Regions from separate parts of the Streptacidiphilus sp. PB12-B1b genome, predicted to be linked through region 2. Evidence: predicted binding sites of a transcription regulator. Region 2 holds the regulator's gene; the other holds the start of a gene.
The links. The regulator HspR, encoded in region 2, represses chaperone genes until heat shock. The targets are predictions, from matches to a motif close to TTGAGNNNNNNNNNCTCAA.
Positions count from the first base shown of each region.

Region 1: a site for HspR is predicted at 8,016-8,034, ahead of lon (endopeptidase La). Genes of this name have one in related genera too.

Region 1 covers NZ_CP048405.1:6,742,301-6,758,164, reverse strand. Annotated here, with positions in the region: gene GXW83_RS29330 (multifunctional oxoglutarate decarboxylase/oxoglutarate dehydrogenase thiamine pyrophosphate-binding subunit/dihydrolipoyllysine-residue succinyltransferase subunit) at 1-3,629, opposite strand, end outside; gene GXW83_RS29325 (ATP-binding protein) at 3,937-5,088, opposite strand; gene GXW83_RS29320 (response regulator transcription factor) at 5,085-5,819, opposite strand; gene GXW83_RS29315 (spermidine synthase) at 6,080-6,790, opposite strand; gene GXW83_RS29310 (ribose-phosphate pyrophosphokinase) at 6,858-7,802, opposite strand; gene lon (endopeptidase La) at 8,057-10,555, shown strand; gene GXW83_RS29300 (FtsW/RodA/SpoVE family cell cycle protein) at 10,672-12,099, shown strand; gene GXW83_RS29295 (hypothetical protein) at 12,143-13,603, opposite strand; gene GXW83_RS29290 (polysaccharide deacetylase family protein) at 13,603-14,406, opposite strand; gene GXW83_RS29285 (enoyl-CoA hydratase/isomerase family protein) at 14,552-15,304, shown strand; gene xylA (xylose isomerase) at 15,430-15,864, opposite strand, start outside.
Region 2 covers NZ_CP048405.1:7,540,663-7,556,526, reverse strand. Annotated here, with positions in the region: gene dnaK (molecular chaperone DnaK) at 287-2,137, shown strand; gene grpE (nucleotide exchange factor GrpE) at 2,134-2,787, shown strand; gene dnaJ (molecular chaperone DnaJ) at 2,893-4,065, shown strand; gene GXW83_RS33040 (heat shock protein transcriptional repressor HspR) at 4,163-4,630, shown strand; gene GXW83_RS33035 (LuxR C-terminal-related transcriptional regulator) at 5,185-6,117, shown strand; gene GXW83_RS33030 (hypothetical protein) at 6,306-6,860, shown strand; gene dhaM (dihydroxyacetone kinase phosphoryl donor subunit DhaM) at 6,975-7,364, opposite strand; gene dhaK (dihydroxyacetone kinase subunit DhaK) at 7,411-8,409, shown strand; gene dhaL (dihydroxyacetone kinase subunit DhaL) at 8,439-9,068, shown strand; gene GXW83_RS33010 (carbon-nitrogen family hydrolase) at 9,139-9,933, opposite strand; gene GXW83_RS33005 (maleylpyruvate isomerase family mycothiol-dependent enzyme) at 10,112-10,939, shown strand; gene GXW83_RS33000 (nitrate/nitrite transporter) at 10,983-12,434, opposite strand; gene GXW83_RS32995 (serine protease) at 12,529-13,605, opposite strand; gene GXW83_RS32990 (M64 family metallopeptidase) at 13,781-15,004, opposite strand; gene GXW83_RS32985 (dihydrolipoamide acetyltransferase family protein) at 15,095-15,864, opposite strand, start outside.

The DNA of each region.
Region 1 (15,864 bases), 800 kb from region 2:
AGCTCCTCCTGGAGCTCGGCGATGGGCAGCGGGTACAGCCGCTCGACGCGGACGATCGCGGTGTCGGTGATGCCGCGCTCGGTCCGGGCCGCCTCCAGGTCGTAGTAGAACTTGCCGGAGGTGATCACGACCTTGCGCACGGCGGCCGGGTCCACGGTGGAGTCGCCGATCACCGGGCGGAAGCCGCCGCTGGTGAACTCCTCCACCTTGGAGTTGTTGGCCTTCAGACGCAGCATCGACTTCGGGGTGAAGACGATCAGCGGCTTGTGGTGCGGGTTGTGGACCTGCCACCGCAGCAGGTGGAAGTAGTTCGACGGCAGCGTCGGCATGGCCACGGTCATGTTCCTGTCCGCGCACATCTGCAGGTAGCGCTCGATGCGGGCGGACGAGTGGTCGGGCCCCTGGCCCTCGTAGCCGTGCGGCAGCAGCAGCGTCACGCCGGAGTGCTGGCCCCACTTCATCTCGGCCGAGGTGATGAACTCGTCCACGATGGTGGAGGCGCCGTTGGTGAAGTCGCCGAACTGGGCCTCCCACGCCACCAGGGCGTTCGGGCGGGCCAGCGAGTAGCCGTACTCGAAGCCCATGGCCGCGTACTCGCTCAGCAGCGAGTCGTAGACGGTGTAGCGGGCCTGGTCCTCGGCCAGGTAGAGCAGCGGGGTGTAGTCCTCACCGGTCTCCCGGTCGACCAGCACCGCGTGCCGGGTGCCGAAGGTACCGCGGCGGGAGTCCTGGCCGGCCAGCCGGACCGGGTGGCCCTCCATCAGCAGCGAGCCGATGGCGAGGGTCTCGCCCATGCCCCAGTCGATCGTGCCGTCCTCGACCATGGCCGCGCGCCGCTGCAGCTGCGGCAGCAGCCGCGGGTGGACGGTGAACCACTCGGGCAGCGCCACCTGCGACTCGGCGATGCGCTTCACCACCTCCTGCGAGATGGCGGTGTTCAGCGCGACCGGGAACTCGGCCTTGGGCCGCTCGCTGATGGTCGGGGTCGGCGTGGTGTCGGCCTCGTGGACCTCCGCGAAGACCTTCTCCAGCTGGTCCTGGTAGTCCTTGAGCGCCTGCTCGGCCTCTTCCAGGGTGATGTCGCCGCGACCGATCAGGCCCTCGGTGTAGAGCTTGCGCACCGAGCGCTTCTTGTCGATCAGGTCGTACATCAGCGGCTGCGTGAACGAGGGGTTGTCGCCCTCGTTGTGCCCGCGGCGGCGGTAGCAGATGAGGTCGATCACGACGTCCTTGTTGAACGCCTGGCGGAACTCGAAGGCCAGCCGGCCGACGCGGACCACGGCCTCCGGGTCGTCGCCGTTCACGTGGAAGATCGGGGCCTCGATCATGCGGGCCACGTCGGTGCAGTACGTGGAGGAGCGCGAGGCGGCCGGGGCGGCGGTGAAGCCGACCTGGTTGTTGATCACCAGGTGCACGGTGCCGCCGGTGCGGTAGCCGCGCAGCTGCGACATGTTCAGCGTCTCCGCCACCACGCCCTGGCCCGCGAAGGCCGCGTCGCCGTGGATCTGGATCGCCAGCACGTCGAAGGAGTCGCCGGCCTTGTCCAGGATGTCCTGCTTGGCGCGGACGATGCCCTCGACGACCGGGTCCACCGCCTCCAGGTGCGAGGGGTTGGCGGCCAGCGCGACCTTGATGGTCTCGCCGTTCAGGCCGGTGAAGGTGCCCTCGGAGCCCAGGTGGTACTTGACGTCGCCGGAGCCGTGCATGGAGGTCGGGTCCAGGTTGCCCTGGAACTCCCGGAAGATCTGCGCGTACGACTTGCCGATGATGTTGGCCAGGACGTTCAGCCGGCCGCGGTGGGCCATGCCGACCACGGCCTCGTCCAGCCGCGCCTCGGCGGCGGAGTCCAGCACCGCGTCCAGCAGCGGGATGACGGACTCGCCGCCCTCCAGCGAGAAGCGCTTCTGGCCGACGTACTTGGTCTGCAGGAAGGTCTCGAACGCCTCGGCGGCGTTGAGCCGGCGCAGGATGCGCAGCTGCTCCTCGCGCTCGGGCTTGTCGTTGCCGCGCTCGACCCGGGCCTGGATCCAGCGGCGCTGCTTCGGGTCCTGGATGTGCATGTACTCGATGCCGATGGTGCGGCAGTACGAGTCGCGCAGCACGCCCAGGATGTCGCGCAGCTTCATCATGGCCTTGCCGGCGAAGCCGCCGACGGCGAACTCGCGCTCCAGGTCCCACAGCGTCAGGTCGTGCGCCTGGACGTTGAGGTCGGGGTGCTTGCGCTGCTTGTACTCCAGCGGGTCGGTGTCCGCCATCAGGTGGCCGCGGACCCGGTAGGAGTGGATCAGCTCCATGACCCGGGCGGTCTTGTTGACCTCGTTGTCGTGGCTGTTGTCCACGTCGGTGGCCCAGCGCACCGGCTCGTACGGGATGCGCAGCGACTCGAAGATGCGGTCGTAGAACTCGCCCTCGCCCAGCAGCAGCTGGTGCATGCTGCGGAGGAACTCGCCGGACTGCGCGCCCTGGATGACCCGGTGGTCGTAGGTCGAGGTCAGCGTCATGACCTTGGACACGCCCAGGCGGGACAGGGTCTCCTGGGACGATCCCTGGAACTCGGCCGGGTACTCCATCGAGCCGACGCCGAGGATGGTGCCCTGACCGGGCATCAGCCGCGGCACCGAGTGGACGGTGCCGATGCCGCCCGGGTTGGTCAGCGAGCAGGTGACGCCGGAGAAGTCGTCCACCGTCAGCTTGTTCTGGCGCGCGCGGCGGACGATGTCCTCGTACGCCTGCCAGAAGCCGAAGAAGTCGAGGGTCTCGGCCTTCTTGATGGCCGCGACGACCAGCTGCCGGTCGCCGTTGGCCTTGGTCAGGTCGATGGCCAGGCCGAGGTTGACGTGCTCCGGCTTGACCAGGAAGGGCTTGCCGTCCTTCTCCTGGAAGCCCTGGTTCATGGCGGGCATCGCCTTGATCGCCTGCACCATGGCGTAGCCGATGATGTGGGTGAAGGAGACCTTGCCGCCCCGGGCCCGCTTGAGGTGGTTGTTGATCACGATGCGGTTGTCGATCAGCAGCTTCGCCGGGACGGCGCGCACGCTGGTCGCGGTCGGCATGGTGAGCGAGGCGTCCATGTTCGCCACGATCCGTGCAGAGGGGCCCTTGAGGGCGATCAGCTCGGGACCGGCGGGGGCGACAGGGGACGTCACGTTCTTGCTGTCCTTAGGGGCGTCGGCCTGCTCGGCCGGAGTGGAGGGCGCGCGGCGGATCGTCGGCGCGGGCGGAAGCGGGGGGCGCGGAGCGCTCACCGTGGCCGCCGGTGCCGGGGGTGCTGCCGGGGCGGGCGCGGCCTCGGCCGGAGCCGGTGCGGCCGCGGGCGGGGCGACGGGAGTCTGCGCCGCCGCGGGGGCCGCTGCCGGCGCCGAGGTCGGTTCGGGGGCCGGGGCCGCCGTCACCTCGGTTCCGGCGGTGGCACCCGCCTGGTAGTCGGCGAAGAAGTCCCACCAGGCCCGGTCGACGGAGTTCGGGTCCTGGAGGTACTGCTGGTAGATCTCGTCGACGAGCCACTCGTTGGGGCCGAACCCGGCTGACGGGTCGGCCCCGGGACCGGGGTCCGTGGCAGTCGAGCTGGTCGAGGTATGGGGGACTGTGGCGACACGGCGGCAACCGCCCTCTTCCGCTTCCTTATGAATGGTGGACAGCGGATGCCAAGGCTACGCCCCTTACGCCTGTCTGCGCAGGTCCCGGCCGCCGGTCGTCGCCCAGATCACAGTATCGGGGGCGAGTTTGGCGCGAAATCGATGTTAGGGATCGGTCGTGAAGGGGCATAACGAGTAGCTGTTCGCTCAGGAAAGTATGACAAATCGGGGCGAGCCGTGCGTCGTTTCCGGGTCGGGCGGCGTTCCCCCGGCGTTTGTCCCAAGTTTGTCGCAGAGTGTCCCGAAGGGAGTGCTCTTGATCACTGACGCCGCCCGGCGATCACCGACGCCGCCCGGCTGATCACTGGGGCAGCCTCTGGCCGGGCAGCGTGATCCGAATCAGGCAGCCCTGGGACGAGTCGGCGACCGCGATCGTGCCGCCGTGCAGATCCACCGCCCAGCGGGCGATCGCCAGGCCCAGGCCGGTCCCGCCGTCGCTGCCCGGGCCCTGCGCGGTCGGCCCGCTGCCCCGGCTGAACCGCTCGAACACCCGGTGCCGGTCCTCCGGGCGGATGCCCGGGCCCTGGTCCGCCACCTCCAGCAGCAGCCCGCCGGGGCCGTGCGCCCCCCAGGCGTCGGTGCGGGCGCGGACGGTCACCGTGCCGTCCACCGGGCTGTGCCGGCAGGAGTTGTCGACCAGGTTGGCCACCACCTGGTGCAGCCGCTCCGGGTCGGCGACGGCGGTCAGCCCGTCCGCGACGTCCAGCTCCAGCGAGACGTCGCGCCGACGGCGGCTGGCGCCGCCGGAGGTGGAGCCGTCCACGGTCAGCCCGCGCAGCACCCCGGCCAGGAACGGCTCGACCTCGAAGCTGCGGACGTCCAGCGAGGCCACGCCGTCCGCGATCTTCGACAGGTCCAGCAGGTGGGCCACCAGCCGCCCCAGCCGCTCGGTCTGCTCCAGTGCGGCGGCCATGGTCGCCTGCTCCGGCTGGACCACGCCGTCCACCACGTTCTCCAGCACCGCGCGCAGCGCCGCGATCGGGGTGCGCAGCTCGTGCGAGACGTTGGCGACCAGCTCGCGGCGCTGCCGGTCGGCTGCCTCCAGATCGGCCGCCATGGTGTTGAAGGCCGTGGCCAGTTCGCCGACCTCGTCCCGGGAGGTGGCCCGGACCTGTCGGCTGTAGTCCCCGGCCGCCATCGCCCGGGCGGCGGCGGTCATCTCCCGCAGCGGGGCGGTCATGCCGTGCGCGAGCAGCTGGGTGATCAGCAGCGAGGCGACCACCGAGAAGATCATGATGAGCCGGATCTGGGTGTCCGAGTTCAGCGCCAGGACCACCATCAGCGTCGATATGCACACCGAGGTGATCACCAGGATCGCCAGCTTGGCCTTGATCGAGCGCAGCGGGTCGAGCGGGCGCAGGTCCGCCCAGATCCTGCGGGCCAGTCGGGCGAGCAGGCCGCGCTCGCGCTCGGCGGCCTGGTCGGGCGGGCTGGTCCGGTGCGGGTGGGTCACGGCGTCGGGGATTCCAGCGCGTAGCCGACACCGTGCACGGTACGGATCCAGTTGGCGCCGATCTTCCGGCGCAGCGCCTTGACGTGGCTGTCGACGGTGCGGGTGCCGGAGGCGTCGGTCCAGTCCCAGACCTCGGCCAGGAGCTGTTCCCGGGTCAGCACCGCGCGCGGCTGCTGGGCCAGGCAGGCCAGCAGGTCGAACTCGGTGGGGGTGAGGTGGATGTCGCCGCCGGCGACTCTGACCCGGCGCTGCACGTGGTCGATCTCCAGGTCGCCGAGCCGCAGCGTGCCGCTGACCGGGGTGCGGGCGGCCAGCTGGGCCCGCTCCACCCGGCGCAGCAGGACGTTGACCCGGGCCGCGAGTTCGCGCATGGAGAACGGCTTGGTCATGTAGTCGTCGGCGCCGACGCCGAGGCCGACCAGCATGTCCGTCTCGTCGTCACGGGCCGTCAGCATCAGCACCGGCACCGGCCGGTGGGCCTGGATCCGGCGGCAGACCTCCAGGCCGTCGAAGCCGGGCAGCATGACGTCGAGGATCACCAGGTCGGGCTGCCAGGACTGGAAGGTGTCGACGGCGGTGGGCCCGTCGTGGGCCATGGTGACCCGGAATCCCTCCGCGCCCAGGCGGGCGGCGATGGACTCGGCGATGGTGGGCTCGTCCTCCACGACCAGGACCCGCCGCTGACCGCCGGCTCCACCGGGCTCCTGCTGCTGAACATCTGTCACGGTCATGCCACGCCCCCAGGGCTCCCGGGCCCGGCGCGGAGCCGCCCGGTCCCGCTGTGTTCGGTCCGATCTGCGTCTGAACTGCGAATGCCTGCGTCTGAACTGCGTCTGTCGTCTCTGCGTCCGCGGCCGCCGGAGCGACCCGTCGCTGCTGCCCCCCTCGCCGGACGGTTCAGTCGCAGCGTACGTACTGGAGGCCGCCCCGGGGGCCAGTCAGGGATAAACCGGCCCTTCGGGGGGTTCAGCGCGACGACCCTACCGGCAGTTCACGCCTGACGGGAGGCCAGGTAGACCACATCCGGCTCCCCGCGTTCCACTTTCACGTCCACCTCGACGCGGTCCACCTGCCGAAAGCGGGCCCGCAGCCGCTGCTCGAACTCGGGCGCGGGTGCGGCGCTCCACACCGCGAGCACGCCCCCCGGGCTCAGCACGCGCTGCAGGACGGTCAGCCCGACGAAGCCGTAGAGGCCGCCGTTGGCGTCGGTGACCGTCCAGTCCGGGCCGTTGTCGATGTCCAGGCACAGCGCGTCATAGCGGGCGGTGGTGGTCCGCAGGTGGTGCAGCAGGTCCTCCTGGACCAGCCGGACGCGCGGATCGCCGTGGCCGCCGCCGGCGAAGGCGGCCAGCGGGGCGGGGGCGACGGTGTGCCAGTCGATCACCGCCTGCTCGCGCTCCAGCACGGTGATCCGGCCCGGGCGCGGGTCGGCCGCCGCTTCGGCCAGCGAGAAGCCCACGCCCAGGCCGCCGATCAGCAGGTGCGGCCGGGGCGCCTCGGCCGGGTCGAGCGCGTCCAGCGCGGCGCTGACCAGCAGCCGTTCGGAGCGGCCGTCCGAGGTGTCCATCAGGAAGCAGCCGTTCGCAATGATCTCGTAGCACTCGCCCCGGCGGCGCAGCGCCACCTCGCCGTACGGGCCGTCCCGGCGGTCCAGCAGTTCGGGTGCGGTCGCCGGTGCGGTCGGGCGGTACGCGGCGGGCATGGCTCTGCCTCCTGGGGCTGGATCTCTGGGGGATGCGGGTGTCGGGGGCGCGGTTCGGGGGCGCGGGTCAGGAAGGATCGAACAGGGCGCTCACCGACTCGCCGTTGTGGATCCGCCGCACCGCCTCGGCCAGCGCCGGGGCGATCGACAGGATCCGCAGCTTGTCGGTGCGCTCACCGGCCGGGACCGGAACGGTGTTGGTGCAGACGATCTCCAGCACGTCCGGCTGGTCGGACAGCCGCTTCAGTGCCCCGGCGGTGAACAGGCCGTGGGTGCAGGCCACCCGGATCGAGCGGGCGCCCAGCTCCCGCAGTCGGTCCAGCAGCTCCAGCACGGTGCTGCCCTTGGCGATCTCGTCGTCCAGCACGATCACGTCCCGGCCCGCGATGTCGCCGATCACCGAGCTGATGGTGACCCGGTCGTCGGCGAACCGCTGCTTGGCCCCGGCCGCCACCTGCGCCCCGAGCAGCCGGGCGAAGGCCGCGGCCTCCTTGGCGTTGCCCAGGTCGGGGGAGACCACGGTGGTGTGGGACAGGTCGTAGCGGCGGAAGTGCGCGGCCAGCTCGCGCAGCGCGTGCAGGTGGTCGACCGGCACCGAGAAGAACCCGTGCACCTGCGGCGAGTGCAGCGTCAGCGCCAGCACCCGGTCGGCGCCCGAGGTCACCAGCAGGTCGGCCACCAGCCGGCCGCCTATGGAGATCCGCGGGGCGTCCTTCTTGTCCGAGCGGGCGTAGGCGTAGTGCGGCATGACCACGGTGATCCGGCCCGCCGACGCGCCGCGCGCGGCGTCGCACATCAGCAGCAGCTCGACCAGGTTCTCCTGCACCGGGGTCACCAGCGGCTGGATCAGGAAGACGTCGCGCTCCCGGCAGTTCGCCTGCAGCTGCACCTCCAGGCAGTCGTTGGCGAACCGGTTCACCCGCGACGGGGCCAGCGGCACCCCCAGGTGGGCACAGACCTCGGCGGCCAGCTCGGGGTGGGCACTACCGCTGAACACGGCGATGTCTCGCACGAACGGCTCCTTGCATGGTCGGTCGGACTGCGGCCGGGCTTGTCGACCATCGTATTCGGCCGGGAGCGAAGGGCCCCCGGAGCCGGATGGGAACCGGCCGCCCGGACGTTGCAGCGAAGGCGGCACGGCCGCCCGTCGGCTGTCGTCCGAGCGGGTGAACAGCTGATCGCTCACAGCGAACAGGGCCTGGGAACACCAGCGGGCTCCATCTCCTTTAGTCCAAGTAACTCAACTTCGGTGACTGGGGAGAGATCATGGCTTCGACGTCCAACCCGCTGACCCTGCCGGTGCTGCCGCTCGACGACGACGCGGTCCTGCCCGGCATGGTCGTTCCGCTCGACCTGTCCGACGCCGAGGTGCGCGCGGTGATCGAGGCCGCCCAGGCGGCGGTGCGCGAGCCGGGGGCGCAGGCCCCCGGCATCCGCACGGTCGCGGGCGCCCGCAAGGCGCGGGTGCTGCTGGTTCCCCGGACCGACGGCGCCTACGGCGCGATCGGCACGCTGGCCACCGTGGAGCAGGTCGGCCGGCTCGCCGACGGCGATCCGGCGGCGCTGGTGCGCGGTGTCCGCCGGGTGCGGATCGGCGCGGGCACCACCGGCCCCGGCGCCGCCCTGTGGGTGGAGGCCGCCGCCGTCGACGAGCCACCGGCCGACCAGGCCCCCGGGGCCGTCGCCGAGCTGGTCCGCGAGTACAAGGCGCTGACCACCACCTGGCTGCAGAAGCGCGGCGCCTGGCAGATCGTGGACCGGGTCGCCCAGATCGAGGACGTCTCCGAGCTGGCCGACAACATCGGCTACGCCCCCTTCGTCAGCGGCGCGGAGAAGGTCGCCGTGCTGGAGGAGCTGGACCCGGCCGCCCGGTTGAAGCTGTCGCTGCAACTGCTGCGCGACCACCTCGCCGAGGCGGACGTGGCCGAGACCATCCGCAAGGACGTCCAGGAGGGCATGGAGAAGCAGCAGAAGGAGTTCCTGCTGCGCCGCCAGCTGGACGCGGTGAAGAAGGAGCTGGCCGACCTGGAGGGCGACTCCTCCTCCGAGGAGGAGGACTACCGCGCCCGGGTCGAGGGCGCCGACCTGCCCGCGAAGGTCCGCGAGGCCGCGCTGAAGGAGGTCGACAAGCTGGAGCGCTCCTCCGACGCCTCCCCCGAGGGCAGCTGGATCCGTACCTGGCTGGACACCGTCCTGGAGCTGCCCTGGAACGAGCGCAGCGAGGACGCCTACGACATCGCCGGGGCCCGCGCGGTGCTCGACGCCGACCACTTCGGCCTGGACGACGTCAAGGAGCGGATCGTGGAGTACCTGGCCGTGCGCAAGCGGCGCGCGGCCCAGCAGGGCGAGGCCCATCGGGCCGCCCCGTCCGAGGCCGGGCTGCCCTCCGGACGGCGCGCGGGCGGCGCGGTGCTGGCCCTGGTCGGCCCGCCCGGGGTCGGCAAGACCTCGCTGGGCGAGTCCGTGGCCCGCGCCATGGGCCGCTCCTTCGTCCGGGTCTCGCTCGGCGGCGTCCGTGACGAGGCCGAGATCCGCGGCCACCGGCGCACCTACGTCGGCGCGCTGCCCGGCCGCATCGTCCGCGCCATCAAGGAGGCCGGGTCGATGAACCCGGTGGTGCTGCTGGACGAGATCGACAAGGTCGGCTCCGACTACCGCGGCGACCCGGCCGCGGCCCTGCTCGAAGTGCTCGACCCGGCGCAGAACCACACCTTCCGCGACCACTACCTGGAGGTCGAGCTGGACCTCTCGGACGTGGTCTTCCTGGCCACCGCCAACGTGCTGGAGTCCATCCCGGAGGCCCTGCTCGACCGGATGGAGCTGGTCCGGCTGGACGGCTACACCGAGGACGAGAAGGTCGTCATCGCCCGCGAGCACCTGCTGCCCCGGCAGCTGGAGCGGGCCGGGCTGGGCGCGGACGAGGTCACGGTCGAGGAGGAGGTGCTGCGCAGCCTGGCCGGGGAGTACACCCGCGAGGCCGGGGTGCGCAGCCTGGAGCGGGCCGTCGCCCGGATCCTGCGCAAGGTCGCCGCGCAGCAGGAGCTGGGAGAGGCCGCGCTGCCGCGCACCATCGCCGTCGGCGACCTGCGCGGGCTGATCGGCCGGCCCCGGCACACCCCCGAGGCGGCGCAGGAGCCCGGCGAGCGGCGCACGGCCGTCCCCGGCGTCGCCACCGGCCTGGCCGTCACCGGCGCGGGCGGGGACGTCCTCTACATCGAGGCGTCGCTGGCCGATCCGGAGACCGGCTCCACCGGGCTGGCGCTGACCGGCCAGCTGGGCGACGTGATGAAGGAGTCCGCGCAGATCGCGCTGTCCTTCCTGCGCTCGCACGGCGCCGAGCTGGAGCTGCCGGTCACCTCGCTCCGCGACCGCGGCGTCCACCTGCACGTCCCGGCCGGGGCGGTGCCCAAGGACGGCCCGAGCGCCGGGGTGACCATGACCACGGCCCTGGCCTCGCTGCTCTCCGGCCGCAAGGTCCGCCCGGACGTCGCCATGACCGGCGAGGTCTCGCTGACCGGCCGGGTGCTGCCGATCGGCGGCGTCAAGCAGAAGCTGCTGGCGGCGGATCGGGCGGGGATCACCACCGTGCTCATCCCGGCCCGCAACGCCCCGGATCTGGACGACGTCCCGGCCGAGGTCCTGGAGCGGCTCACCGTCCACCCGGTCTCGGACGTCCGCCAGGCCCTTGAACTGGCCCTCGAACCCGCCACCAGCAGGTTCGGCCCCACCGGCCAGTCCAACGGCCGCCAGGCCGCAGCGGCGTAACCGCACCGAACCGGCCGCGGAGGAACCGTCGCTTCGAGGGGGCCGTCCACCCAGTGGGCGAGACCTGCGAGAATGCGACGGTTCTTCACGCGAGTAGGGGTGGGTGGATTCGGACGATGGGCGCACGAGGGGCAGCGACGCGAGGCCCGGGGCCGGGCAGCGGCCGCAAGCGCAATCTCGAACTGGTCCTGATCGTGTTCGCCGTCGCCGTTCCCGCTTTCGGCTACGCGGACGCGATGCTGGCGCTCAAGGGCGCGCTGCCCAGCGGCTTCGTGCTGCAGGTCGGCTGCTTCGCGGTGCTGGCGCTGGCGGCGCACATGGTCGTCCGGCGCTGGGCGGCCTACGCCGACCCGCTGATACTGCCGATCACGGTGCTGCTCAGCGGCCTGGGCCTGATGATGATCAAGCGCCTGGACGTCTCCTACGGCAAGGAGTACCAGGGCTACGTCCCCCTCATCGGGGGGCAGATCCAGTGGCTGGTCATCGGCGTGGCGGTGTTCCTGGGCTGCGTGGTGGTGATCAAGCACCACCGGGTGCTGCAGCGCTACACCTACGTGCTGATGGCGGCCTCGCTGGTGCTGCTGATCGGGCCCGCCTTCTTCCCGGCCACCTTCGGCGCCCGGCGGTGGATCTACATCGGGCCGCTCCAGTTCGAGCCGGCCGAGTTCACCAAGATCTCGATCGTGATCTTCTTCGCCAGCTACCTGATGGCCAACCGGGACGCGCTGGCGCTGGTCGGCCGCAAGGTCTGGGGGGTCAGCTTCCCCCGGGGCCGCAACCTGGGCCCGATCCTGGTCATCTGGGCGGTGTGCCTGCTGGTGCTGATCTTCGAGGTGGACCTCGGCACCTCGCTGATCATCTTCGGCATCTTCGTCATCATGCTGTACATCGCCACCGAGCGCACCGGGTGGGTGATCCTCGGTGTGGCGCTGGCCACCGGCGGCGCGTATGTGGTGGGCTCGCTCTCCCCGCACGTCGGGGCCCGGGTCACCGGCTGGCTGCACCCGATGGACGCGTTCAAGACCGGCTCGACCATGTCGCCGCAGCAGGCGCAGGCGCTGTTCTCGCTCGGCCACGGCGGTTTCCTCGGCACCGGCCTGGGCGAGGGGCAGCCCTGGCTGATCGGCTTCGCCGGGCAGAGCGACTGGATCGTCGCCTCCTTCGGCGAGGAACTGGGCACCGCCGGGGTGATGGTGATCATCATGCTGTACGTGCTGATGGCCGAGCGCAGCCTGCGCACCTCGATCCGGCTCACCGACCCCTTCGGCAAGCTGATGGCCGGCGGTCTGGCCGCCGGCCTGGTGCTGCAGGTGTTCGTGGTGGTCGGCGGGGTCATCGGGCTGATCCCGGAGACCGGGAAGGCGCTGCCGTTCCTGGCCCAGGGCGGGTCGTCGATGGTGGCCAACTGGATCATGGTGGCGCTGATGATCAAGCTCAGCGACGCCGCCGGGCGGACCGAGCTGGAGCCCGTGCCCGACCCGTCGGAGACGCTCACCATCTCGCCGGAGGAGATCGCCGCCGCCCGGGCCGAAATGGAACACTGACCGCCGGGGGCGGCCGCCCGGCCGCACGGGGCGGCCGGGCGGCTCAGCGGAAGACGCCGGTGTGCCCCAGCGAGTAGCGGCCCGGCTGCGGGTAGACGCACAGCCCGTGCGGGCCGTCGCCGACCGGGATGCGGGCGAGCAGCCGGCCGTCCGTGGTGGACATGGCGTACACCTCGGCGTTGTAGCGGCCGGAGAGCCACAGCACCTTGCCGTCGGCGGAGACGCCGCCCATGTCCGGGCTGCCGCCGCCGGGGATCCACCACTTGTGCACCAGCTTGCCGGTGGCGAAGTCCAGGACCGAGACCGAGCCCTCGCCCCGGTTGGAGATGTAGAGGGACTTGGAGTCCCGGCTGACGTACAGGCCGTGCGCCCCGGCCCCGGTCTTCAGCAGCGTCGGGGCGGCGAAGGTGTCGCCGTTCAGCTCCCAGACGCCGTCGGCCATCATGTCGGCGATGTACCAGACCTTGCCGTCCGGGGAGATCTTGACGTCCTGCGGCATGGAGCCGTCGATGGGGATCTTCTGCTTGGCGACGACCTCCATCTTCGCCGTGTCCACCTTGAGCAGGTCGCCGGAGAACTCGCAGGAGACGATGAAGTAGCGGCCGTCCGGCGAGAAGTCGGCGTGGTTGACGCCCGCGCACTGCGAGGGCACCGACTTGACCAGCTTCATGGTGTGCGCGTCCCGGAACACCAGGGCATGGTCGTTGGAGGCCATCACCACCGCGTACTTGCCGTCCGGGGTGAAGTACAGGTTGTAGGGGTCGTGCACGTCGACCGCCTTGCCGACGGCGCCGGTGGCCGGGTCGATCGGGGTGAGGCTGTTGCCGAGGTCGTTGTTGACCCACAGCGTCTTCAGATCCCAGGACGGGACGACGTGCTGCGGCTCGTGGCCGACCGGGATGGTGTCGATCACCTTGTAGGTGGCCGGGTCGATCACGGTGACCGTGTTTGACAGGGTGTTGGGCACGTAGATCCGGGAGGGGAACTTCTGCACCACCGGCGAGAGCACGTTCGGCCGGTCGGCGGCGTAGACGTCGGTGGGGGAGAGCAGCGGCGGCATACCGGGCAGCCCCGCAGCGGCGCCCAGCGGGAAGCCGTTGTGCAGGTCGGCGATGCCCGGACCACCGGCCTGCGCGGCCACCGCCGTCATCGGCTGCCATGCCTGCGGCTTGGCGTGGCCGCCGCAGGCGCTGAGCGCCAGGCCGCTGCCGGCCAGCAGCGTGGCCACTGCCACCGCCAGCAGCACCCGCCCGGCGCGCGGCGGCGGGGCGGCGGCCGCGGCGGCGACCGGCGCGGGCTGCGGCTGTACGGCGGGCTGCGGCACGGGGCCGGGCGCGGCCGGGGCTGCGGCCGGAGCCGGTGCCTGGGCCGGGGCTGCCGCCTGAGCCGATGTCTGGGGGCGGGCCCGGTTCGGCTGGGGCTTCCTGGCGCGGGGCTTTCCCGGGCGGGCCTTCTTCGGCCGGGGTTCGGGCTGGGGCGCGGAGGGGGAGGCGGAGGTGGACATCAGCTGAGCAGCTCCGAGGTTGTGACCGCGCGGAGTCCGCGCTGGTGCAGGCCGTCGAGGATGGCGGGCAGGGCGGCGACGGTGCCGGTGTGCCCGAAGTGCAGGCTGACCACCGACCCCGGCCGGACCGCGTCCAGCACGGTGCGGGTCACGGCGTCCGGCCCGGGGTCGGTGTAGTCGAGCGAGTCCAGGTCGTAGCTGAGGCAGTGCGCGTAGCCCGCACGGCGGGCCTGGGCGGCGACGGTGGCCGTGCAGTCCTGGGCCTGCGACGGCCGGAACCAGCGTCCGGGCGTTCCGGTGAGCCGGGTGAGCCGCTGCGCGCAGCGGGCGATCTCCTGGTAGGCGTCGTCGGCGCTCATGGTGGAGATGGCGCCGTGGTTCTGGGTGTGGTTGCCCAGTTCGTGGCCGCCGTCGAGGATGCGCCGGGCCATCTGCGGCTGCTCGTCCAGCCAGCTGCCGACGGCCAGCACGGTGACCCGGGCGCCCGCCCGCTCGGCCTCGGCCAGCAGCGATCCGGCGATCGCCGGATCGCCCTGGCCGTGGAAGGTGAGCGCGACCGCCGGGCGGTCGCGCGGACCGGTGCCGATCTCGAAGGGCAGCCCGGCGGCCAGTCGGGGGAGCCCGGCCGGACCGGGGGCGGCGCTGCCCGCAGCCGCGGCGGTCCCGGCCGAGGGCGTGCTGCGGACGGGGGACGGCTGCACCGCCGCGCTGCGGGCGGATCCGTCCGCGCAGGCGGCGGTGAGCGAACCGGCCGCGCCCAGGGCGGCCAGTCGCAGGAGGTCACGACGCTCAAGAGGGCTCATTGGGACAATCGTATGGTGATCGTCCGATTGCGCACGGTGAGCGGGGGCGGCGGACCGTACAGTGGCGCTCGGCGGGAGCGGTCGAGTGGGTGGGGAGCGAGCGGTGCACGAGGGACGCAAGGAGCTGGCGTACGGGGTTCCCGGGCTGCGGGCGGCGCTGGGGGACGACGGGATCGCCGTGCTCACGCTGGACCGGCCGGAAAAACGCAATGCCCTCACCTCGGCCATGTGGGGGGCGCTGCCGGAGCTGCTGCGGCAGTTGGCGGCCGAACCGGGCCTGCGGGCACTGCTGGTGACCGGGGCGGGTGGGACCTTCAGCGCGGGCGCCGACATCGGCGAGCTGCGCACCGTCTACGCCGACCCGGACACCGCGGACGCCTACCACGCCGTCAATGTGCGGGCGGAGGAGGCGCTGGCGGCTTTCCCGCACCCGACGCTGGCGGTGGTCCGGGGCGCCTGCGTGGGCGGCGGCTGCCAGCTGGCGGTCGCCTGCGACCTGCGCTTCGCCGAGCCCCGGGCCCGGCTCGGGATCACCCCGGCCAAGCTGGGCATCGTTTACCCGGCCGTGCCGACCGCCCGGCTGGCCCGGCTGCTGGGCCCGGCGCGGGCGAAGTACCTGCTGTTCTCCGGGGAGCTGGTGACGGCGGAGCAGGCACTGGCCTTCGGCCTGGTGGAGGTCGTGGCCGAGGACGTGGAGGCGCGGGCGCTGGAGTTCGCGCGGACCCTGGCGCAGCGCTCGGCGCAGACCCTGGGCGCGGTCAAGGAGGTGGTGGCGGCGGTGGCCGAGGGCCGCGACCCGCAGGCGGCGGTGGCCGGGTGGGAGCGGGCGTCGCGCACCGCGCCGGATGTGGCGGAGGGCCTGGCGGCCTTCCTGGAGCGGCGCCCGCCGAGGTTCTGAGCGGACGGGCGGACCCGCGCCCCCGCCTGCTCCGCCCGGCCTGCCCGCTCCCGGCGGCGGTGCGGACGGGAGCAGGCGGTGCGGACGGGTGCGGACGGGAGCGGGCGGGGCGGTGGGGCGGCGGGTCAGATGCCGAGCAGGTGGTCCAGGGCGAGCTGGTCCAGCTGCTCGAAGGCCATGCCGCGCTCGGCGGCGGCGTCGGCGTCGAAGTCCTCGTAGGCGGAGCGGTCGGCCAGCAGCCCGGCCAGGGTCTCGCCCTCGGCCAGGGTGGGCCGGGCCAGGTCGTCCAGGCGGGCGGCGCGCAGGGCGGCCCGGACGGCGGGGTCGGCCCGGAAGTCCGCGGCCTTCTGCTTCAGTGCCAGGTAGTTGCGCATGTTCCCGGCGGCGGAGGCCCAGACGCCGTCCATGTCCTCGGTGCGCGGGGGCTTGAAGTCGAAGTGGCGCGGGCCGGTGTAGCCGGCCGACTCCAGCAGGTCGACCAGCCAGAACGCCTGGCGCAGGTCGCCGGCGCCGAAGCGCAGGTCCTGGTCGTACTTGATGCCGGACTGGCCGTTGAGGTC
Region 2 (15,864 bases):
GGGCGCCATCGCGGCGAAAACCACGTCCACATGTGACCGTGTCGTCACCGAGTCACCAGGGCCGATCAGCCGGACCATATCGCCCATGGGCCCCTTGTGCCCCTATGTAGCCCGTCACACCCGGAAGCACTGGTCCGGTCGTGGTCCGGGCGGCACCCGTTCGGCGCCCGGTCGGCATAAGGGATCAATAAAGTTGAGCCGTCACCACTCAGCTCTGTTGACGTACTCTGCTCCCGGGTGCATGATTGAGCCTGTTCTACTCAACTTGTTTCTGGAGGGTTCCACGATGGCTCGTGCGGTCGGAATCGACCTCGGTACGACGAACTCTGTCGTCAGCGTCCTCGAAGGCGGTGAGCCCACCGTCATCACCAACGCCGAGGGCGCCCGGACCACACCGTCCGTCGTCGCCTTCGCAAAGAACGGCGAGGTGCTGGTCGGCGAGGTTGCCAAGCGCCAGGCGGTCACCAACGTGGACCGGACCATCAGGTCCGTCAAGCGCCACATGGGGACCGACTGGAAGGTCAACATCGATGGCAAGGACTTCACCCCGCAGCAGATGAGCGCCTTCATCCTGCAGAAGCTCAAGCGTGACGCCGAGGCGTACCTGGGCGAGAAGGTCGCGGACGCGGTCATCACCGTCCCCGCGTACTTCAACGACTCCGAGCGCCAGGCCACCAAGGAGGCCGGTGAGATCGCCGGCCTGAACGTCCTGCGCATCGTCAACGAGCCCACCGCGGCCGCCCTGGCCTACGGCCTGGACAAGGACGACCAGACCATTCTCGTCTTCGACCTCGGCGGCGGCACCTTCGACGTGTCCCTGCTGGAGATCGGCGACGGCGTGGTCGAGGTCAAGGCCACCAACGGCGACAACCACCTCGGCGGTGACGACTGGGACCAGCGGGTCGTCGACCACCTGGTGAAGCAGTTCCAGAACGGCCACGGCGTCGACCTGTCCAAGGACAAGATGGCGCTCCAGCGTCTGCGCGAGGCCGCCGAGAAGGCGAAGATCGAGCTCTCCTCCTCGACCGAGACCACGATCAACCTGCCCTACATCACGGCCTCCGCCGAGGGCCCGCTGCACCTGGACGAGAAGCTCTCCCGCTCGCAGTTCCAGCAGCTCACCGCGGACCTCCTGGACCGCTGCAAGACCCCGTTCCACAACGTCATCAAGGACGCCGGCATCCAGCTGTCCGAGATCGACCACGTGGTCCTGGTCGGCGGCTCCACCCGTATGCCCGCCGTCGCCGACCTGGTCCGCGAGCTGACCGGCGGCAAGGAGCCCAACAAGGGCGTCAACCCGGACGAGGTCGTCGCCATCGGCGCGACCCTCCAGGCCGGCGTGCTCAAGGGCGAGGTCAAGGACGTCCTGCTGCTCGACGTCACGCCGCTGTCCCTCGGCATCGAGACCAAGGGCGGCATCATGACCAAGCTGATCGAGCGCAACACGACCATCCCGACCAAGCGCTCCGAGATCTTCACCACGGCCGAGGACAACCAGCCGTCCGTGCAGATCCAGGTCTACCAGGGCGAGCGCGAGATCGCGGCGTACAACAAGAAGCTCGGCATGTTCGAGCTGACCGGCCTGCCGCCGGCGCCCCGCGGCCTGCCGCAGATCGAGGTCACCTTCGACATCGACGCCAACGGCATCATGCACGTCTCCGCCAAGGACCTCGGCACCGGCAAGGAGCAGCGCATGGCCGTCACCGGCGGCTCCGCGCTGCCCAAGGAGGACATCGCGCGGATGATGCGCGAGGCCGAGGAGTTCGCGGACGAGGACCACCGCCGCCGCGAGGCCGCGGAGACCCGCAACACCGCCGAGCAGCTCGTCTACACGACCGAGAAGTTCGTCAAGGACAACGAGGACAAGGTCCCCGCCGAGGTCAAGGACGAGGTCGCGTCCGCCGTCGCCGACCTCAAGGAGAAGCTGAAGGGCGAGGACAGCGCGGCCATCCGCGAGGCCACCGAGAAGCTCTCGACCACCTCGCAGAAGCTCGGCCAGGCGCTGTACGCCCAGACCGAGGGTGCGGCCGCGGCCGGTGCGCCCTCCGACGCCCCGCACGACGCGGCCGGCGCCGAGGACGACGTCGTGGACGCCGAGATCGTCGACGACGAGAAGCGCGACGGCGGTGCGGCGTGACCAAGGAGACGCAGGGCTTCGCTGAGGAGCCCGGCGCCGCCACCACCGGCGAAGGGAAAGGGGCCGCCGACAAGGCGGCCCCGGCCCCCGGTGCTTCGGAGGGCGCGGCGACGGGTGCGGGCGACGCCGCCGGCGGTGCCGCCGCCGGCGCCGAGGAGCTGGCCGACGCCCGCAAGCAGCTCGCCGAGCGGACCGCTGACCTGCAGCGGCTCCAGGCCGAGTACCAGAACTACCGCAAGCGGGTCGAGCGGGACCGGGTGACGGTGCGTGAGATCGCCGTGGCCGCCCTGCTGGAGAACCTGCTGCCGGTGCTGGACGACATCGGCCGCGCGCGCGAGCACGACGAGCTGACGGGCGGCTTCAAGTCCGTCGGCGAGTCGCTGGAGACCGTGGTCGCCAAGCTGGGGCTGCAGCAGTTCGGCAAGCAGGGCGAGCCCTTCGACCCGCAGCTGCACGAGGCCCTGATGCACAGCTACTCGGCGGACGTCGAGGAGACCACGTGCGTGCAGATCCTGCAGCCGGGGTACAAGATCGGCGAGCGGATCATCCGCCCGGCGCGCGTCGCCGTGGCGGAGCCCGAGCCCGGCGGTTCCGCCGCCGGCGAATCCTCCGATGAGGACGCCAAGGGCGACGGTGACAGCGAGGACTGATCCGGTGGAGACTGTGGGGCCGTACGCCGGGTTTTCCGGGGTGCGGTCCCACCGTCCCATCACACCGACTGCTTCTGCGGCACCTGCGGAGAGGAGGGAATCCTTTTGAGCGGCAAGGACTATGTGGAGAAGGACTACTACAAGGTTCTGGGCGTGCCCAAGGACGCCTCCACCGCGGAGATCAAGAAGTCCTACCGAAAGCTGGCCCGGGAATTCCACCCCGACGCGAACAAGGGGAATCCCGAGGCCGAGGAGCGCTTCAAGGAGATCTCCGAGGCCAATGACGTGCTCTCGGACGCCAAGCGGCGCAAGGAGTACGACGAGGCCCGGGCACTGTTCGCCAACGGCGGCTTCCGTACCGGCGCCGGCGCCAACGGCGGCTTCGGCTTCGACCTGGGCGACCTGTTCAACGGCGGCCAGCAGAGCGGCACGTTCGGTGGCGGTGGCGGCGGCGGGCTGGGCGACGTCTTCGGCGGCATCTTCAACCGGGGCGGCGGCACCCGTACCGCCCAGCCCCGGCGCGGCGCGGACGTCGAGTCCGAGGTCACGCTGAGCTTCGTCGAGGCGGTGGAGGGCACCACCGTCCCGCTGCGGATGACCAGTCAGGCCGCCTGCAAGGCGTGCTCCGGCACCGGCGCCAAGGCCGGCACCACCCCGCGGGTCTGCCCGACCTGCGTCGGCACCGGCCACGTCCAGCGCGGCCAGGGCGGCTTCGCGCTGTCCGAGCCGTGCCGCGACTGCAAGGGCCGCGGCCTGATCGTGGACGACCCCTGCGAGGTCTGCCACGGCAGCGGCCGGGCCACCTCGGCCCGCACCATGCAGGTGCGGATCCCGGCGGGCGTCTCCAACGACCAGCGGATCCGGCTCAAGGGGAAGGGTGCGCAGGGCGAGCGCGGCGGCAACCCCGGTGACCTCTACGTCACCGTGCACGTCCAGGACCACCCGGTGTTCGGCCGCAAGGGCGACAACCTGACCGTGACCGTCCCGGTCTCCTTCCCCGAGGCCGCGCTGGGCGGCACGATCCGGGTGCCGACCCTGGGCGGCCCCCCGGTCACCCTGAAGATGCCCCCGGGCACCGCCAACGGGCGCACCATGCGCGCCCGCGGCAAGGGCGCGGTGCGCAAGGACGGCACCCGCGGCGACCTGCTGGTCACCGTCGAGGTCGCCGTTCCGCCGTCGACCGAGGGCGAGGCGCTGACGGCACTGGAGCAGTACCGCGAGGCAACGGCCGCGGAGGACCCGCGGGCGGCTCTGTTCAAGGCAGCGGAGGAGGCGTGAGGTGAACGAGGCAGACAGCGGGCGCGGCGCCGGCGGCGGCCCGATCGGCGTGGGGCTCGGCGGCGGCCTGCCCGGCGGGGTGCCCGGCAGCCGCTCGGTGGGCGAGGCGCCCGGGGCGGCCCGGGCGGGCGCCCGCGCGGCGTACCAGCTGACCGAGTACACCCCGGTGTACGTGATCTCGGTGGCCGCGCAGCTGAGCGGGCTGCATCCGCAGACCCTGCGCCAGTACGACCGGCTGGGCCTGGTCTCGCCGGACCGGACGGCCGGGCGCGGTCGGCGCTACTCGGCGCGCGACATCGAGCAGCTGCGCGAGGTCCAGCGGCTGTCCCAGGAGGAGGGCATCAACCTCGCCGGGATCAAGCGGATCATCGAGCTGGAGAACCAGGTGGCCGCGCTCCAGTCGCGGGTGGCCGAGCTGCAGGGCGAGGTCGCCAGCGCCGGTCTGGCCGCCACCCAGCGCGAGGCGGCGGTGCACGCCTCCTACCGCCGGGACCTGGTGCCGTACGCGCCCGCCAGGCAGAGCAGCGCACTGGTGGTGTGGCGGCCGAAGCGCCGTGGTGAGTGAGCAACTGCCCATGCTGGAACGGGTACTGACGTTCGAGGGGCCGTACCCCAGGTGGGTGCGGCCCCTCAGGCGTCAGGCCGTACGGCCCGGGCGACTGGTGGGCACAGGCTCAGTTCCAGGCCAGGTCGGCCGGGGTTGCCGCGACACGGGACGCCGTGTTCCCAGTCGAGACTGTCGCCGAAGCGGTGCCGGTACTGAACACCAGCGCCGCAGCACAGACGGACAGAGCCAATGCGACAGTACGAACGTAGCGACGAGCAGAGCGCATGACACCACTCCCTTCCGAGTGGGGGATCACGGTGAGCGGGTGATCCTCGGTGAGTGCGAAGGTCCTACGGCCGTGTGGGCCGAACAGTCATCCATCACAATGGGGTACAGAACGGCGTCGACTCGGCGTTCGAGGGTGGCAACAAGTGGCCGATCTCGAAGTGGCCAGAGAATAATTCTGTCTAAAAAGGGATAAATTGACAATGACGGGTGTGCCACAGCCTCCGAACCTGAGCCCTGGTGCCGTGGCCGTCTACCGGGTGGCTCTGGGGGACGGTGAACTCCGCATGGACACGGCAGCGGACATCACCGGGCTCAGCAACGACGAACTCGCTCGTTACCGGGACGAACTGTTGCGTTGTCGATTGCTTCAACCGTCGGCGAAGGATGAGCAGACACTGCTGCCGGTGAACCCGGAGATCGCGGCCGCGCGCCTGGCCGAGCCCCTCGAGGAGACCATTCGTTCGTACCGCGAGGCGGTGGACTCTACCAGGGAGACGCTGCTGAAGCTCATGCCCGCGTATCTGGGCCGTACCATGTACGGGCCGGTCAACGGCGGCGTCGAGACCGTCTCCGACCCGGCCGAGGTGCAGCACCTGGTGAACCAGGCGTCGGAGAAGTGCTGCAAGGAGATGCTGAGCGTGCAGCCCGGCGGCTTCCGCGACCCGGTGGCGCTGGAGGCCAGCCTGCCCAAGGAGTTGGAGGCGCTGGAGCGCGGAGTCCGGTTCCGGGTGCTCTACCAGCACCCCACGCGCGCCCAGTTGAGCCTGCGCTCGCACGTGGCCGCCATCGTCAAGGCCGGTGCCCAGGTGCGCACCGCCGACCAGCTGGCCGAGCGGATGTTCATCTTCGACCGCGAGGTCGCCTTCATCCCCAAGCGCAGCAGCACCGACCAGGCCCCGGGCGCGGTGGTGGTCCGCGAGCCGGTCCTGATCGCCTTCCTGTGCGCGCTGTTCGACCAGTTCTGGGTGTCGGCCGTCCCGTTCATCACCGACGGCCCGGGCTACCAGAACGTCTCGGACGACCTGCGACTGGCCATCCTCGGGCTGCTGTCGCAGGGGCTCAAGGACGAGGTGGTGGCCCGCCGGCTGGGCATGTCGGTGCGCACCTGCCGGCGTCACATCGCCTCGCTGATGCAGGAGTTGGGCGCGGAGAGCAGGTTCGAGGCCGGGGTGAAGGCGGCACAGCTCGGCCTGCTCAGCAAGGAGCTGCACGAGTAGCGAAACACCCACATGCCAGTGGGGGGTAACTACATGACACAGCCATCGCGTGGACGCACAGGTGTGCGCCCCTGCACCATCGATACATCCCCCCGGATGGGTCGCCGGCGCCGGCCACCTCACCTCACAGGTCCCCCGTCGTACAGGGACTTGATGTTAACAGGTCAACTATTGCGATGGAGTGGAACATGAGCGAGTTGCAGGACGTGGAGGAGCAGACCCGCGTCACCGAGGACGAGCTCGCCGCCGACGCACGGCGCAGCCTGCGTGTGTTCCTCGCCGCCCCCTCGCTGCGGCTGACCGGCCCGGCCGACGGCGTGTTCCCGCTCGCCCTGCGCGGCAAGGTCACCGCCCTGCGCGACGCCCTGCTGGACGCCGGTGTGACCGTCTTCAGCCAGCACCACGACGACTGCTGGGCCACCCGCGGCCTGGGCACCGGCTTCCGCGTCCCCTCCGCGTTCCGCGGGATGCAGTCCGCCGACCTCGCCTTCGCCTATGTCGAATCGCCGCTCTCCGCCGGCGTGGGCATGGAGCTGGGCTGGGCCTCCGCCCTGCGCAAGCCGCTGGTGCTGCTGGTCGACCAGGCGGCGGCGCACAACCCGATGATCGCCACGCTGGAGGAGGTCTCCCCGGTGCTGCCGATCCAGTTCGACGCCGGCTGGTCGGCCAAGAACCTCCGGCACGCCGTGATCACCGCCCTGGACTGGGCCGACACCTCGCTGGCCTACCCCGAGTCGGCCTGAGCCCGAAGCCTGGGCCCGAAGCCTGGGCCCGGGTCCGGGCCCGACGCACGAGTCAGGGGTCCGGGCCCGAGGCGTGGGCCCGGGCTCCGGCCCCGGCCGTCTGAGCGGCGGCCGTCAGAACTTCGGGATGCCCCGGGCCTCGCGTGCGGCCTCCGCAACCGCCGCCAGGTCCGCCCCGGTCGAGGCCAGCACGCAGGCCGCGATCGCCCCCTCCACGAACGGCGCGTCCACCAGCAGCACGTCCTCGCGCTCCAGGTCCGCCAGGACCAGCCGCGCGGTGAGGACGGAACTGCCCAGGTCCGGTACGACCAGCACACCGCCGCCGCGGTCCGCCTCGGCCACGGCGGCGGCGATCAGCTCGTAGCTGGTGCCCAGCCCGCCGTCCTCGGTGCCCCCGGCGACGGCGATCGGGACCAGGCCGGCGGCCAGCTGGTCCATCAGGGTGCGCAGCCCTTGCGCCAGGTCGCGGCTGTGCGAGACGAGTACGATGCCAACATCAGTCATGCTCGCCCATGCTAGTGCCGCCTCCGCCACCCTGAGGAGCCGCGCCGTGAAGAAGCTGATCAATTCCCCGGACGAGGTCGTCGCCGATGCCCTCGTCGGAGTAGCCGCAGCCCACCCCTCGTTGCGGGTGGACGTCAAGGAACGAGTGGTGTCCCGCGCGGCGCAGACCCGCGTGGGCAAGGTCGCCCTGGTCTCCGGCGGCGGCTCCGGCCACGAGCCGTTGCACGGCGGTTTCGTCGGCCTCGGCATGCTGGACGCCGCCTGCCCCGGCGAGGTCTTCACCTCGCCCGTGCCCGGGCAGATGCTGACCGCCGCGCAGCGCGTGGACGGCGGCGCCGGCGTCGTCTTCGTGGTCAAGAACTACACCGGTGACGTGCTGAACTTCCAGCTGGCCGCCGAGCTGGCCGAGGAGGAGGGCGTCCCGGTGCAGACGGTCCTGGTCGACGACGACGTCGCGGTCCAGGACTCCACCTACACGGCCGGACGGCGCGGCACCGGCGCCACGCTGTTCGTGGAGAAGATCGCGGGCGCCGCCGCCGAGCGCGGCGACAGCCTGGCCGAGGTCGCCGCCCTGGGCCGCCGGGTCAACGCCGCCTCCCGCTCCTTCGCGGTGGCGCTGACCTCCTGCACCACCCCGGCGGCCGGTCGGCCCGGCTTCGACCTGCCCGAGGACGAGATCGAGGTGGGCGTCGGCATCCACGGCGAGCCGGGCCGCAGCCGGGAGAAGATCCGCCCGGCCCGCGAGATCGTCGCCGACGCGCTGGCGGCGATCCTCGCCGACCAGCCGCTGGAGTCCGGCGAGGAGGTGATCGCCCTGGTCAACGGCATGGGCGCGACCCCGCTGCTGGAGCTGTACATCGTCTACGGCGAGGTGGCCGCGCTGCTGTCGGCGCGGGGCGTGCGGATCGCCCGGAATCTCGTCGGCAACTACGTGACCAGCCTGGACATGGCCGGGGTGTCGATCACCCTGTGCCGGGCCGATGCCGAGCTGCTGGCCCTGTGGGACGCCCCGGTGGACACCCCGGCCCTGCGCTGGGGGGTGTGACCCGAATGGCCCAACCGGACGAGGCCGGTCTGCTGGACGCCGACGGCGCCCGCGCCTGGGTGCTGGCCCTGGCCGAGGCCGTCGAGCAGACCTGCGAGCAGCTCACCTCGCTGGACGCGGCGATCGGCGACGGCGACCACGGCACCAACATGCGCCGGGGCCTGCGCGCCGTGGTCGAGGCGTTGGACGGCTTCGACGCGGCCACCCCCGGCGAGGTGCTGAAGAAGGCCGGGATGACGCTGATCTCCAGCGTCGGCGGCGCCTCCGGCCCGCTGTACGGCAGTGCCTTCCGGGCCATGGGCAAGGCCCTGGACACCCCGCAGGCCGACGCCGGGCAGCTGGCCGGGGCCTTCGCCGCCGGCCTGGAGGCGGTGCAGCGGCTGGGCGCGGCCCAGGTCGGCGACAAGACCATGGTGGACGCCTGGGCCCCGGCCTCGGCCGCCTTCGCCGCCGAGGCGGTGCGGGGCCCGGCCGCGGCCTCCGCCACCGCGGCGCGGGCGGCCGAGGAGGCCGCCCTCGGCACCGTGCCGCTGCAGGCCCACAAGGGCAGGGCCTCCTACCTGGGCGAGCGCAGCATCGGCCACCAGGACCCGGGCGCCACCTCGACGGCGCTGCTGTTCCGGACCCTGGCCGACGTCCTGGCCGGGGGCCCGGAGTAGCCGGCCGGGACCTGCCGTCCGGGCGGCCGCGGTCACCCGGACGGCCCAGCGCTCCGCTGCGCGGTCCGGCTCAGCGCCGGGGTGCGGCGATGCCCATCAGCCGGTCCCGCAGCACCGGGAACTCCGCCCGGGTCTTGGCCACCAGGCCCGGATCGAGGTCCACGGTGATGACCTCCTCGCCGTCCCCGGCCTCGGCCAGGACCGTGCCCCACGGGTCCACCACCAGGCTGTGCCCGGCCTGCTCGACGCCGCCGTTGGTCCCGGCGGTGTTGCAGGCCAGGACGTAGCCCTGCTCCTCGACCGCCCGGGCGCGGGCCAGCAGCGTCCAGTGCTCGCGCCGCCGGGCCGGCCAGGCGGCGGGGACGACGAAGATCTCGGCGCCCGCGTCCAGCAGCGTCCGGAACAGCTCCGGGAAGCGCAGGTCGTAGCAGGTGGCCAGGCCCAGGGTGGCGAAGTCGGTGGCGGCCACCGAGATCTCGGTGCCCGGGCCCATGGCGGCGGCCTCGCCGCTGTCGAAGCCGAAGCGGTGGATCTTCCGGTAGGTGTGGGCCAGCTCGCCGGAGGGCGAGAACAGCAGCGAGGTGTTGTAGAGCGGCCCGTCGGGGTCGCGTTCCACGATGGACCCCGCGTGCAGCCAGACGCCGGCGCTCCTGGCGGCCTCGGCCATCGCCTCGGCGGTGGGGCCGTCCAGGGTCTCCGCCCCGGACGACCACAGGTCGTAGGCGAAGCCGCCGAGGTTCCACAGCTCCGGCAGGACCACCAGGTCGCTGGCGGTCTGGGCGCGGACCAGGGCCGCGACGCGGTCGCGTCGGGCGTCCACGGACTCGTTCGGGTTGACGTCGATCTGCAGCAGTGAGGCGCGCACAGTACCACCCGCTCTGGGAAGGGCTCTACGATCAACACGTGAAAGCGCTGACCCGGTGACATAGGGGAGCGTAACGTGCCACGTGTGCACCCGTCGGCTGTGACGAACGGTGCGAGGGGCACGAGGAAACCGATCGAGCGTCCGCCGCCGGGGTGCCCGGAGCCAAGGGGTCAACAACGTGACCGACACGCAGATAGTCCAGGCGTACGCCGACGCCTGGACCCAGTCCATCGAGGCCGTCTCCGAGTTGGTGGCACCGCTCACCGAGGGCGAGTGGAACCGCCCCACCGAGTGCCCCGGCTGGTCGGTACGTGACGTGGTCTCACATGTCATCGCCATGGAGACGGAGCTGCTGGGCGATCCGCGTCCGATCCACACCCTGCCGCGCGATCTGCGGCACGTCGTCGACGAGTTCACCCGCTACTGCGAGGTGCCGGTCGACAAGCGCCGCTGCCACACCGGGCCGGAGATGACGGCCGAGCTGGAGTACACGGTCATCCGCCGCGCCCGCGCCCTGCGCGACACCCGCTATGGGCCCACCGACGAGGTGCGCTGGCCGATGGGCCCGTACGCCCGCGACATCCCGTACCACCAGCTGCTGCGGGCCCGGGTGTTCGACGTCTGGACGCACGAGCAGGACCTGCGCCGGGCGCTGCGCACCCCGGGCGGCCTGGACTCGGCGGCGGCCGGGGTCACCCGCGACTACCTGGTGGAGATGCTGCCGAAGGCGGTCGCCAAGCTGGCCGGGGCACCGGCCGGGACGACCGTGGTCTTCGACGTCTCGGGCGCCCAGGAGTTCATGCGCACGGTGCGGGTGGACGAGCACGGCCGGGGCAGCGTGGACGAGCAGGTGCCGCTGGCCCCGGCGGTCCGGCTGACCCTGGACTGGGAGACCTTCGCCCGGCTGGCCTGCGGCCGGATCGCACCGGCCGCCGCGGGCGTCAAGGTCGAGGGGGACGAGGCGCTGGCGCGGCGCATCCTGGACAACTTCGCGGTCACTCCCTGAGCGGTCACCGCCGGGCGGTCACCGCTGACCCCGGGCGGCGGCCTCAGCCGGCCGGGCGGGTGCGCGGCCGGTGCAGGCCCAGCTCCGCCTCCCGGCGGGCGGCCAGCGGGCGCAGCCGGACGATCTGGCTCAGCCCGAGCGCCATCGGCAGGTACAGCACGCAGAAGGCCAGCCGGAAGGCGTGCGGGGTGTAGCCGTTGCCGCCGCCCGGGGTGAGCAGGTCCAGCACCAGGCCGATGCCGAACAGCGCCAGCACGGCGGCGACGAAGCCGCCCATGTTGACGATGCCGGAGACGGTGCCGCCGCGCTCGGGCGGGTTGACCGGCCGGGCGTAGTCCAGGCCGACCAGGGAGGCCGGGCCGTTGCTGCCCATGACCACCACCAGCACCAGCAGCAGCCACATGGGCACGTGCGGCCCGGGCCAGCTGAGCACTGCCGCCCACAGCGCGCCGGTGCCCAGCACCACCGAGAACACCAGCGGGGTCCGGGCGGCCGGGCGGCGTGACATCAACTGGCCGAACAGCAGCGCGAATCCCATGCTGACGACGATGATCAGGGAGAGCAGCCCGGCGGCCGTGGCCCGGGACTCGCCCTGACCCTGCATCAGGAACGGCATGCCCCAGAGCAGCAGGAAGGCCGAGGCGGGGAAGGCCGTGGTGAAGTGCACCCACAGCCCCAGCCGGGTGCCCGGCTCCCGCCAGGCCGCCCGGATCTGCGGCAGCAGCGGCGGCCGGGCCGGGGCCTGCTGCCGCTCCCGGCCGGGGTCGTGGGCCGGGTCGCGGAACAGCGGTGCGCGCGGGCGGCTGTCCGGGGTCTCCCGCAGGAACAGCAGCACCACGGCCAGGACGCCGAGGCCCAGCAGCGCGGTGCAGCCGAAGGTCGGGGTCCAGCCGGCGCTGTGCAGCACCTGCGACAGCACCAGCGTGCTGACCAGGTTGCCCACCGTGCCGACCAGGCCGGTGAGCTGCGCGATGAACGGGTTGCGCCGGGCCGGGAACCAGCGCGCGCCCACCCGCAGCACGCTGACGAAGGTCATGGCGTCGCCGCAGCCGAGCACCGCGCGGCAGGCCAGGGCGGTGCCGAAGTCGGTGGTGAGGGCGAAGCCGAGCTGTCCGGCGGTGAGCAGCAGCAGCCCGCAGCTGAGCACCCGGCGCGGGCCGAAGCGGTCCACCAGCAGGCCCACCGGCACCTGCATCCCGGCGTAGACCAGGACCTGCAGGATGGCGAAGGTGGAGAGCGCCGACGGGCCGATGCCGAAGCGCGCGGCGGCGGCGATCCCGGCCACGCCCAGGCTGGTGCGGTGGACCACGGCGAGGACGTAGACGCTGACGCCGATGCCCCAGGCGAGCCAGGCGCCGCGTCCGCCGGGGGCGGCTGTCGCGGGCCCGGGCGCCTGCCCGGCCGGGGGCGCGGTCGGGGGCGCTGTCGGGGCGGTGAGGGCGGTGGCGGGGGTGGAGACGGCAGGGACCAGCGGCATGGCGGAGTCGGCAGACATGATGCACTCATCCTATGGAGGGATGAATTGCCGTCGGCCGCCGGGATTTTTGCGGTGGTTGCCGGTGGTTTGTCGCCCGGGCCGGGGCGTCCGGTCAGTGGCTGAGCGCGTAGTTGTACAGGTAGAAGATCTTGTTGTCGAAGACCGGGCTGTAGCTGATCCAGGAGTTGGGGCCGCCGTACTGCAGCCCGCCGATCAGGCCGATGACGTCCCCGGTGTTGGTCCGGGAGTCCAGGTGGATCAGCCACGGACTGCCCGAGGTGCCCGAGTAGAAGCCGGTGCACAGGAACTGCATCTGGGTGTAGCCGGTCAGCTTTGTCGTCCAGTTCCAGCAGGTGACGGCCTTGTCGGCGGGCGCCGAGGCGGTCTCCGGGTAGCCGGTGACCCCGGCCCAGTTGCTGTAGGTGGGGGTGCGGGTGAGCACGTTGCCGCCGGTGACGTTCTGCAGCAGCCGCCCCCTGGTGTCCGGCGCGACCTTGGCGAAGGCGTAGTCGTAGTCCGTGCCGGTGCCGGTCGCCGCGTAGTGGCTGTCGGTGTAGACCGACTTCACCGACCAGATCCCGTACGGCTGGGTGCGCGCGCCCGCCTGGTAGTCGGGGACGAACGCCACCCAGTAGCCGGGTCGGCAGTGCGCCGCCGTCATGATCAGGTTCTTGCCGGGGCTCTGCACCACCGACGCCGTGCAGTAGTGGGTGGTGAGGTTCTTGTCGGCGTAGACCAGGATGCCGATCGACGGGCGGGCGTTGTCGTACGAGTGGCCCAGCGTGTTGTCGCTGCCCACCGAGGAGGTCCGGGCCAGGTCGGAGCCGCGGCCCGGGGTGGCGCCCTTGGGGCCAGCGGCGACGGGCGAGGCGGCCGCGGCGGCGAGCCGGGCCGGGGTCCAGAACTGCTGCAGGCTCTCGGTGGAGACCGAGGCGGAGGCGGTGGCCGTCCGCCGGGGCGCGACCGCGGTCGGGGCCCCGACGGCGGAGCCGCCCCCGGCCGCGCCGGTGCCGGTGGCCGTCACGGCGCTCCGGCCGGGCTGCGCCTGCGTCCCGATCAGCTGCCTGACCTGGGCGTCCGCCGCCGGTGAGAGCGAGGCCGCCAGCACGGCGGCCAGGCCGATCCCGGTCGCCAGCGACCAGGCGACGGCCTTGCTGCGCCCCCGCTTGCGTGCTCGCTTGTGTCCCACGTGATCCCCCGTACGCCCAGCCGACAAGATCGAACGAATGTATCAGCGATCGGTGACCCGGCTGTGCGCGGCCTCCCGAACAGCCGCCGGACGCCCGGATTCCCTCCGTGGGGCGGCAGTTGGCGCCCGGGCGGCCCCGGCGGCGGCACCGGTGCCGTCACCGGCGGCGGTGCCGTCACCGGCCGCGGACGGCCCAGCTGACCGTCGCGGTCATCCGGTCCCGGCGGAACGCCTCGTCCCGCAGCCAGGGCGTGCCGTCCTGCACGGCCGCGGTGACCTCGACCCACTGGCCCGCGCCCAGCCCCAGCCGGGCGGTGTCGAGCCGGTCGCCGTCGACCGCGGCGGCCGGCGCCCGGTGGCTGTCCACCCGCCAGTCCACCGTCAGCTGCCGCGCACCGACCAGCGGCACCGGGAAGACCCGCAGCTCACGGGGGGCGGAGACGACCCCGGGCGCGGGGTCGGCCCGGTCGATCGGCCGGACCTGGCGGTACAGCGACTCGATCAGCGCCTCCCGGGAGGGCAGGTTGTAGACCCCGCCCAGGGTCCGCATGATCGAGTCCCGGGTGGGCCGGTACAGCCCGTTGCCGCCGGGGTACGCCCCGACCGTGCCGCCGGTCGGGTCGGCCGCGCCCAGCCAGCGCCACCACTTCACCTGCTGCCGCAGCATGTCGGCGGCGTCGGTGGTGGCCAGGTTGGGAAAGCCCGGATCCGGCGGCGCGGCGTCGTACTCGTCGCCCAGGCCCCCGACCGAGTGGCCGAACTCGTGCTGCACGATCTGGTCCGCCTCCGGGGAGCCCGCCGCCAGCGTGGCCAGCCCGTTGCCGCCCTCGCCGCCGTACGAGTCGGAGTTGGCCAGCGCCACCACGTACACCCGGCCGCCGGGGCCGTGGCTGCGGCCGGTGTAGCGGTCGACCGCGCCGTCGTCCGCGCACAGCAGCCGGGGCAGGCCGTCGCAGCCGAAGTGCATGCCCAGCGGGGAGCCGGGGTGCAGCCCGGACACCGGCGAGACCACGTCCAGCCGGGTGACGTCGAAGAACCGCTGGTAGCTGCGGAACGGCTCGACCTCGGTCAGCGCCCGCCAGACCGCCGCCGCCTGGCTGCGGTAGCGGGGCAGCTCGGCGGCGGTGTAGCCGTCCCCGAGCAGGACGATGCTGATCCGGTTGGCCGGGCTGCCGTTGGAGACCAGCTGCCGGCTGCCGACCAGGCCGAGCCGGGGCCCGGCCGCGGCCGGGCGCGCGGCCGAGGCGGGCTGCAGCGGCGCCGGCCCGAGCGGCAGCACCAGCCCGAGCAGCAGCGCCGACAGCAGCGCCACCGGCCGGGCCCGGGTGCGGGTGAGGGCTCGGACGCCGGCGGGCAGGTACGCGGCGGCCCGGTTGCGCGGGCGGCGCATCGGTGGCATGGGGATACTCCTCCGCTTCACTGAACCGCGGAGGAGTACCCAGGCCCCTCGTCCGATCAGCGGCCGTCAGGCCGCTGTCACCCCGACGGGTCAGCCCCAGCTGATGAGCTTCTTGGGCTGTTCCAGCACGGCGGCGGTGTCGGCGAGGACCTTGGAGCCCAGCTCGCCGTCGACCATGCGGTGGTCGAAGGAGAGTGCCAGGGTGGTCACCTGGCGTGGCACCACCCGCCCCTTGTGCACCCAGGGCATCTCCCTGACCTGGCCGAACGCGAGGATGGCGGCCTCGCCCGGGTTCAGGATCGGGGTGCCCGAGTCGACGCCGAAGACGCCGACGTTGGTGATGGTGACCGTGCCGCCCTGCATGTCGGCCGGGGAGGTCTTGCCCTCCCGGGCGGTGGCGATCAGGTCGGTCAGCGAGACCGCCAGCTCGGTCAGGGTCTTCGAGCCGGCGTCCTTGATGTTGGGGACGATCAGCCCGCGCGGGGTGGCGGCGGCGATGCCGAGGTTGACCCGGCGCTTGTGCACGATCTCCTGGCTGGCCTCGTCCCAGGCCGCGTTCACCTCCGGGTGGCGGTGGATCGCGGTCAGCAGGGCCTTGGCGACCAGCAGCAGCGGGCTGACCCGCACGCCCGCGCCCAGCTCGCCGGACTCCTTCAGCTTCCGGACCAGCTTCATCGTGCGCGTGACGTCGACCTGCACCCACTCGGTGACATGCGGCGCGGTGAACGCCGAGGACACCATCGCGGCGGCGGTGGCCTTGCGGACGCCCTTGATGGGCACCCGGACGTCGCCGTGGTCGGCGGCCAGCGGCGCGGCGGCGGCCACAGTCGGGACGGCCGGTGCGGCGGCGGCCTGGACCG